DNA from 2 places in the Maribacter sp. BPC-D8 genome. Region 1 is predicted to be linked to the other one. Evidence: riboswitches for the same ligand, from Rfam matches in the RefSeq annotation. Region 1 holds a riboswitch; the other holds the start of a gene.

Region 1 (4,379 bases):
AGATTTTATCGACTGGGGAAATACAGAACGCTATGAAAAAGCAATTGGTGTTGGTGAATGTGCAGGTGTAGTTATTGATTTAATAGCAACGCTTCTTTTTGAAAGTGAAGAGAAAATACAGAATGCACAAGATATGTTCGATGCTGAAAAGTGGTCTGCAAGTATCTATCACGCATATTCTTCAATGGTAAATTCAGCGAAAGCGATGTTGACATCAGAGAATACAAAAGTGAATACACATGTAAGTATCATTAAAGATTTTGATGAGAAGTTTGTCGCCGATGGAAGAATTGCTGTTGCAGGCGGATTCGAGAAACTGGTACTTCAACTGAATCAGAATGAGCCTACAAAAGAATTTGCAGCCTCATATATAAAAGATGCTAAGGTGTTTTTAGAGACAGTAGCAAAATTTAGAGAACAAGAATTAGCAGAAGCATAACATGTATACCAATAATCTATCCAATCAAAAAACAATCAATTCAATAGTTAATACTCCCTCGCAAAATAAAGGGAGGTTAACTGTTGTCGGTGCAGGACCTGGTGATATAGAGCTAATCACTCTAAAAGCTATTAAGGTATTAGAAAACGCCGATGTGGTTTTATATGATGCTTTGGTAAACGAAGAGTTACTTGATTATGCAAAAAATGCAGAACTGATTTTTGTAGGTAAGCGTAAAGGATGTTATGCCTATCAGCAAGAGCAAATAAATGAACTAATTGTTAGCAGAGCAAAATCTTCGGGACATGTAGTACGATTAAAAGGCGGAGATCCGTTTGTATTCGGTCGTGGTTCAGAAGAAATGGAGTATGCTGCTTCTCACGGATTAGAAGTTGCCATGGTGCCAGGTATTTCATCAAGTTTAAGTGTGCCGGCATATCAAAACATACCAGTTACCAAAAGAGGTTCGTCAGAAAGTTTTTGGGTAATTACAGGAACTACCAAAGAGCATAAGTTATCTGCCGATGTTGCCTTAGCTGCAAAAAGTAGTGCAACAGTGGTGATATTAATGGGAATGTCAAAACTCCCACAAATAGTAGAACTGTTTAAAGGTGAAGGTAAATCAGAGATGCCCATCGCTATAATTCAAAACGGTACACGAAAGAATGAAAAAGTTGGGATTGCAACGATTGAGAGTATAGTAGATGTGGTGGAGAAGGAAAACCTTTCTAACCCTGCAATTATTATAATTGGTGAAGTAGTAAAGCATCGCGAAGCACTAGTAGCAGCGAAAAATCAGTATTCACAAGAGAATGCTAGTTTGAGCGAAGTATAAAAAGTACAAAGTACATAGTTGAAGTGAAATTAAAAGAAGTTGAAAAGTGATTACTAATTACTTTTTACTAAAAAGAAAATTATGATTAAAACAGATATGCTCATCATAGGAGCGGGACCAACCGGATTATTTACGGTGTTTGAAGCAGGATTGTTAAAATTAAAAACGCATTTAATAGATGCATTACCACAGCCAGGCGGACAGTGTTCAGAGATATATCCTAAGAAACCCATTTACGATATACCAGCATTCCCAGAAATTTTGGCGGGTACTTTGGTAGATAATTTAATGGAACAAATCAAACCTTTCGAGCCAGGGTTTACTCTGGGTGAAAGAGCAGAGACTTTAGATAAGTTAGAAGATGGTTCATTCGTGGTGACAACAAATAAAGGAACACAGCATAATGCACCAGTTGTAGTTATAGCAGGTGGTCTAGGTTCTTTTGAACCAAGAAAACCACCTATTGAAAACATTGTAAATTTTGAGGATACTGGTGTTGCTTATATGATTAAGGATCCAGAAGTGTATCGCGACAAAAAAGTAGTGATTTCTGGTGGTGGAGATTCTGCCTTAGACTGGGCTATATTCTTAACCGATGTAGCTTCAGAGGTAACTTTGGTTCATAGAAGAGATGAATTTAGAGGAGCTTTAGATTCTGTCGAAAAAGCTGCTGAGTTAGCTAAGCTGGGTAAAATCAAATTGATTACAAAAGCTGAGGTTAAAGAATTACACGGTAAAGATCAACTTGAGGCTGTTGTTATTAAGCACACAGATAAAGAAAAAGAAGACACCTATTTAGAAGTTGATAATTTTATTCCGTTGTTCGGGTTATCACCTAAATTAGGTCCTATTGGTGACTGGGGATTAGATATTCATAAGAATGCGATTAAGGTAAATAACGCAAAAGATTACCAAACAAACATACCAGGAGTATATGCTATTGGTGATGTAAATACATACGAAGGTAAATTGAAATTGATTTTATCTGGTTTCCATGAAGCGGCGGTAATGTGTCAGTTTGCATACCAACAAATCAATCCGGGTAAACGATATGTAATGAAGTATACTACCGTAGGCGGAGTCGAAGGATTTGATGGTTCTAAGAAGGAAGCTAAGAAAGAAGTAGTGCAAAGTATAGCCTAAAATGTTTAAGTATTATGGTAGAAACCTCTGATTCTTTAATGATTCAGAGGTTTTTTTATGACATTTTCTTAGAATTTCGTGAACTAAATAACCGATTGAAGTTTTGGATTAGAGCATACTGTGCCGTTACTTTGCAATTAGTTCATAAATATATTGAAACGTTATCAAGAAAGGTGGAGGGACTAGACCCATTGAAACCTTGGCAACCCTTTCCTATTATGGAAAAGAAGGTGCTACATTCTATCTTTATTCTGCTTACTTGTGCAGAATGTGTTATTCTAAATAGCATTACCAAAGACAGATAACTTAAGAAAAGGCATCTAGCCTAACTTTCCTTACTTGATTTCGAATTAGTTTTTTATTGGATGTAGAATCTTTTACAACGTAAAATGAAGGATATAAAAGAAATTTTAAAAGAGCGAATTCTCATATTAGATGGTGCCATGGGTACGATGCTACAACGCCATAAATTTACTGAGGAAGATTTTAGGGGAGAACGTTTTAAAGATTGGGAACACCCATTACAAGGTAATAATGACTTGTTATCGTTAACACAGCCTGAGGCAATTGCTGAGGTCCACCGTAAATATTTCGCCGCAGGTGCCGATATCGTAGAGACCAATACATTCTCAGGTACGACAATTGCCATGGCAGATTATTATATGGAAGACTTGGTGTACGAGTTGAACTATGAATCTGCACGCATTGCTAAAATGGTAGCAGATGAATTCACAAAGAAAGAACCAAATAAGCCACGCTTTGTAGCTGGCAGTATCGGTCCCACGAACAAAACGGCAAGTATGTCTCCCGATGTAAATGACCCAGGGTATAGAGCAGTTTCTTTTGATGAGTTACGTATTGCGTATAAACAACAAGTAGAAGCCTTGTTAGATGGTGGGTCAGATTTATTGTTGGTAGAAACTATTTTCGATACGTTGAATGCAAAAGCAGCTTTGTTTGCTATTGAAGAAGTGAAAGAAGAACGAAATATAGATGTTCCCATAATGGTGAGTGGTACAATTACAGATGCGTCAGGTAGAACATTATCTGGCCAAACAGCAGAAGCATTTCTAATATCTATTTCTCATATTCCGATTTTATCGGTCGGGTTTAATTGTGCATTAGGTGCTAGTCAATTAGTACCACATTTAGAGGTATTATCAACTAAAAGTGAACATGCGGTTTCTGCACACCCAAATGCAGGATTACCAAATGCCTTTGGAGAATACGATGAGACTCCCGATCAAATGGCAGAGCAAATAAAAGAATACGCAGAAAAAGGACTAGTAAATATTGTAGGCGGTTGTTGTGGAACCACTCCGGAGCATATTTCGGCGATAGCTGAGGTAGTAGCTCAATATGAACCTAGAAAGTTGACGGTTTTCCAATAGAATAAGAATTATGAGTACGAACAACGAACAACGATTCCTAAAGCTTAGTGGTTTAGAACCATTGATTGTCACCCCAGAGACCAACTTCATAAACGTTGGTGAACGGACAAACGTTGCTGGTTCAAAAAAGTTTCTACGTCTTGTAAAGGAAGAGAAGTTTGAAGAGGCATTGGCAGTCGCAAGAGAGCAAGTGGAGAACGGAGCTCAGGTTATCGACATCAACATGGATGATGGGTTGATTGATGGTAAGCAGGCTATGGTCAAGTTTTTGAACTTAGTTATTGCCGAACCAGATATTTCAAGAGTTCCTATTATGATAGATAGCTCTAAATGGGAAATTATTGAGGCGGGTCTGCAAGTAGTTCAGGGTAAGTGTGTGGTAAACTCCATCAGTTTAAAAGAAGGTGAGGAGCAATTTTTGCATCACGCGAAACTGATAAAACGTTACGGAGCAGCCGTAATTGTTATGGCGTTCGATGAGGTTGGGCAGGCTGATAATTATGACCGTCGTATTGAAATAGCAAAACGTTCATACGATGTATTGGTAAACAAAGTGAATTTTGCGCCAGAA
Region 2 (4,379 bases), 1.2 Mb from region 1:
AGTTATGTGATAATGAATTACTGGCGCAGAAAAAATAGTAGTTTACTCCTCTCTTAACTTAGAAATTACTCTACCCACATTTTTTTCTTCAAACTTGCCCATAAACTTTAGAGCGTACATCACAATTTTAGATTTAGGCGCTTTTATAAATTCTCCAAGTCTTAAAACAGTTATGTCCATTTGCTGTATAGCTGCATTTTGCTGTTCGATACCTAAGCCCCAAAGCAGATTGGCATTATACCACGAGAGTTCTCTTGCTTTGCGTAAACTGAAGTTGATGATTTCTTCATCTGTATTTTTACCAGCAAGGTCTAAAAGAAATAGTAAAGGTGAAACGCTACTAAGTCGGTCTTGCATTTCATTAACGATATTACCAAGTATTGTATTTACGGTATTGAAATCTTTCTCAATATCAGGTATTTCTAACCCGTTCATAGCAGTACTAGCAGCTAATCCTAAATCAAGATTAATATGAGTATTTATACCCAACATGATATGCTGTAAAATGGTTAGGGTGTCATTTTTGGTATCAAAGGCAAATTGCCATGATGCACTAATGGGTTGATTGTTGATATAACCGTTATATGCATCTAGGTAGTAATTGGCGAAAGCAACATCGAAGGTTTCCATGCGAGGGTTGTCTTCAAAATTCTCTAATTGAACCTCTTTTAATATTTCAGCTGTAACCCTTCTATATAAAAAGGCAAAATACCCTATACGGTCATTATTAATTATAGCATTATCAATAATGCTGTCTAATTGATCTAGTACTTCTGATATGGTGGTTGGCCGGCTGATTTTAATTTTCGTTTTAAAGGGTAAGATTTTTAATGGACACTAAATGTAGTAATACTATTGTCAGTACAGAACTAATTTAATATGGAAAGGAGTAAAGATTTAAGCATACCTCTGAAAAATAATCTAACTTTATTCTAGCCTTATAAAAAAGCAATATATTTTTAAGGGAATTTATCAAAGTTCTTAATATCTAATTCGGCTTAAATTTACGATTATTACTGTTTTTTAAAGTGTAATATTAACATATAAAGATACTTTCAAGCCGTTCATCTGAATTAATTTCTCATAATGAGACAATGGGGTACATTTCGCCTCTCAAACCTCAAACTCAGATTAATGAAACTCGAATTAGTAATTGTAGATGACTCCCATCTTTGGTTGTCACTAGCAGAAAAGCTTGCCAAAACTCATCCATTAGTACGTAGTGTACTCACCTTTGAAGATTCTTATGATGCTTGGGTACATATACAAATTGCGAAACCACAAGTTGTAATGTCAGATATTGAAATGCCAGGTATGAACGGACTCTCTTTTCTAGAAATGTTTGCAGATCGTTTGCCATTTATATCAAGTTCTACCAAACAAGAATTTGAAGTTGTTGCCAGAGAACTTGGCTGTGTTGATTTTGTAAGTAAGCCATTTACAAAAAGTGAACTGCATAGGGCTTTAGATTTAGTTTATTATAAGATTTATGGAAAGAAAGTAAGTGCATAATACTACATTATAACTCAGTAATAATTTAAAAGAAACTTAACCCCAAACATCTTAAGATATGGGTAAATTATATACATAAACATCAGATTGGTTATATTTACTTTTTAGGTAAATAATTGTACTTCATAACAAACACATAACCATGACCCCCGATAAAGATATTTTTAGTAGCCGAGAAGGCAGATGGGATTTTGTAATCGCAATAGTCGTAATCGCAATATTCTCTGCATTCATTTACATGTATATGTTTAATAAAGAGGAAGATAGTTCAGTATCTACCACAGATGTTGATACTGTAGATGAAGCACCACTACCCGATTCTTATCATTCTGAAGGTCGCGAATACGTATACTCTAATTCAGATGTTTATGAACCTATAACTATACCGGTAAAAGATGCATACGACCATAATAAAAGTACAGCAGTTGTAATTTCTGATACTACACTTACTGTTTCTGATTTTGAAGAAGAAATAAATGTTGACTTAGAGGAAGAGATCACAACTGAAGTTCAAAGTATATCTAAAGGTGCATCCGACGAAAGCACATCCGAAGAAATTATAGCAGACATAGAAAATCCTGTTATTGAAAAAAAGGAAACTAAAACTCCAGTAGCCAAGAAAGTCGAGCAGCTACCGGAAACTACCAAAACGGCACCAGTAGCTACTACGAATTCTTCTTTAAATTGTATTGCGATGGTAGGTGTTTTTAAAGACCCTAATAATAAAAATACAATAATAGAAAAGCTTAAAACATTGGGCTATACCCATGATGAAGGCGCATATCCAAAAGGTCTAATCTATGTTGGGGTTCCTGTTGACTGTGGTAATGAAGCCAAAAGAAAGCAACTTATACTAGAATTAAACGAAGCATTCGGTATTGATTCTTGGGTTAAAAAACGTTAGGTTATCTCGTCTATTTTAAGGCAAATCATAATCTAAATTAGAATAAATACTCAAAGCACCAATAACAATATCATTTGGTTTCTAATAGTAAATATGTCATTAATTGATAGCGAGCAACAATTGCTCCTAAATCTTCAAATACGTATTAATTATTTATGCGTAATTAGAGGGTAAATCTTTAAAAGTTTATTTACAGAAATTAACTTTTTTTAAGATTTAGCAGAAAGATTTATAGACTACATTTGCCGCCTTAAAAATTATTATCAAGAATCTCAAAAAAGGAGATAGCAACCTGCAATAACAAGCAAGGTGCTAAATAGATAAGCCATTAATTGGAACAAATGTTAACACATGATTCTTCTAATTTATAGCTATTTCCTTTTTTTGAAAATGAAGAAAGAGAAATGGAAAGTACTAAAAAGATTATCCCAAAATTTTCAGCTTTAATACCCTTGTTCGTATTTGTATTTACGTTTTTAGGCGTAGGTATATATCAAAACGATTTCTATGCACTGCCCGCTCCTATAGCAGTAATTGTGGGTATAATTGTGGCATTTATTTTATTTAGACAAACTATTTCAGCTAAAATCGATACGCTGTTAAGAGGTTGTGGCGATGATAAGATATTGACCATGTGCCTTATTTATTTGTTAGCAGGTGCTTTTGCTGCTATTACAAACGAAACGGGCAGTGTCAATGCTATTGTAAACCTTGGTTTAGATGTTATAGCAATTCAATATATATACGTTGGCATCTTTATTATTGCAGGGTTTTTATCGGTATCTACTGGCACTTCAGTTGGTGCTATTGTTGCATTAGCGCCTATTGTAATAGGCTTTGCAGATGAAAGCAGTGCAGACCTTGCAATTTTATGTGGTGCCTTGTTGGGTGGTAGTATGTTTGGCGATAATTTATCTGTTATCTCAGATACTACAATTGCTGCAACTCAGTCTTTGGGATGTAAAATGAGCGATAAATTTAAACAGAACATCAAAATAGCGGTTCCCGCAGCTTTATTCACCATAGCTATTTTAGTATTTCAGGGATTAGGATTGGAGTCCGACGTTGCTGAAACCACAGTTTACAATTATTCCATTATAAAAATAATGCCATATGTATTGGTTATTATTCTTTCGATAGTGGGAGTTAATGTGTTTGTAACCTTGTTGTTAGGTACAATTGCGGCAGGTATATTAGGAATTGCTTACGGAGATTTCACATTAATAGAATCTACTAAAATCGCTTATACCGGTTTCACCAATATGACCGAAATATTTCTGTTGTCACTATTGACAGGTGGTTTAGCTGCTTTGGTTGAGAGAAATGGAGGCATCGAATTTATATTGGTCAATATTAAAAAACTCATTAAAAATAAGAAGTCTGCACAGTTTGGTATTGCCACATTGGTAAGTACTATTAATATGGCCATAGCAAATAATACGGTGTCCATTATTATTGCCGGACCAATTGCTAAAACAATCAATGACGAGTATCATTTAGATAATAAAAAGACAGCGTCGATCTTAGATATTTTTGCCTGCATTTTTCAAGGCTTACTCCCTTACGGAGCACAAGTTTTAATGATTTTAAGCTTTTCAAGAGGTAAAATCGATTATCTAGATTTGGTGAGTAATACGTGGTATTTACTGCTTTTGTTTATTTATACTTTACTGTTTATTGGGCTAAAGTCCCAAAAAAATGATTGATGTTAAACAAAAAACGAATTTATAATTCCCAATAAATTGCAATTAAGTTTGCTTTATGGGTCTTGTATTGCTTAATTAACAATACACAGGGCAAAATCAAGCATAAATTTCAAACAGAGTGTTAAAGAATACCCATAGATATAAGAATTTTCCTTAAAAAAGTAACTTTGATAGACTAATTAAAGAAGCACACTCAAAATCTTATTATAATTCATGTAATTATCATGCAAAGTTTTGGTAGTCAAGGCTTAAGAATT

What was found. A riboswitch is a leader RNA that binds a small molecule or an ion and turns the genes downstream of it on or off. The one in region 1 is predicted to bind S-adenosylmethionine.
Region 2: it holds a riboswitch for S-adenosylmethionine, as region 1 does, so the genes downstream of both, QSV08_RS05005 (Na+/H+ antiporter NhaC family protein) here and QSV08_RS20465 (homocysteine S-methyltransferase family protein) in region 1, are expected to answer to the same signal.

What each region holds. Positions count from the first base shown of each region.
Region 1 is NZ_CP128187.1:4,704,693-4,709,071, forward strand. It holds gene QSV08_RS20450 (nitrite reductase) at 1-439, shown strand, start outside; gene cobA (uroporphyrinogen-III C-methyltransferase) at 441-1,274, shown strand; gene QSV08_RS20460 (NAD(P)/FAD-dependent oxidoreductase) at 1,356-2,417, shown strand; SAM riboswitch class I at 2,576-2,689, shown strand; gene QSV08_RS20465 (homocysteine S-methyltransferase family protein) at 2,807-3,808, shown strand; gene metH (methionine synthase) at 3,819-4,379, shown strand, end outside.
Region 2 is NZ_CP128187.1:1,109,637-1,114,015, forward strand. It holds gene QSV08_RS04990 (DUF5995 family protein) at 43-825, opposite strand; gene QSV08_RS04995 (response regulator) at 1,135-1,512, shown strand; gene QSV08_RS05000 (SPOR domain-containing protein) at 1,655-2,416, shown strand; SAM-I-IV-variant riboswitch at 2,672-2,768, shown strand; gene QSV08_RS05005 (Na+/H+ antiporter NhaC family protein) at 2,821-4,122, shown strand.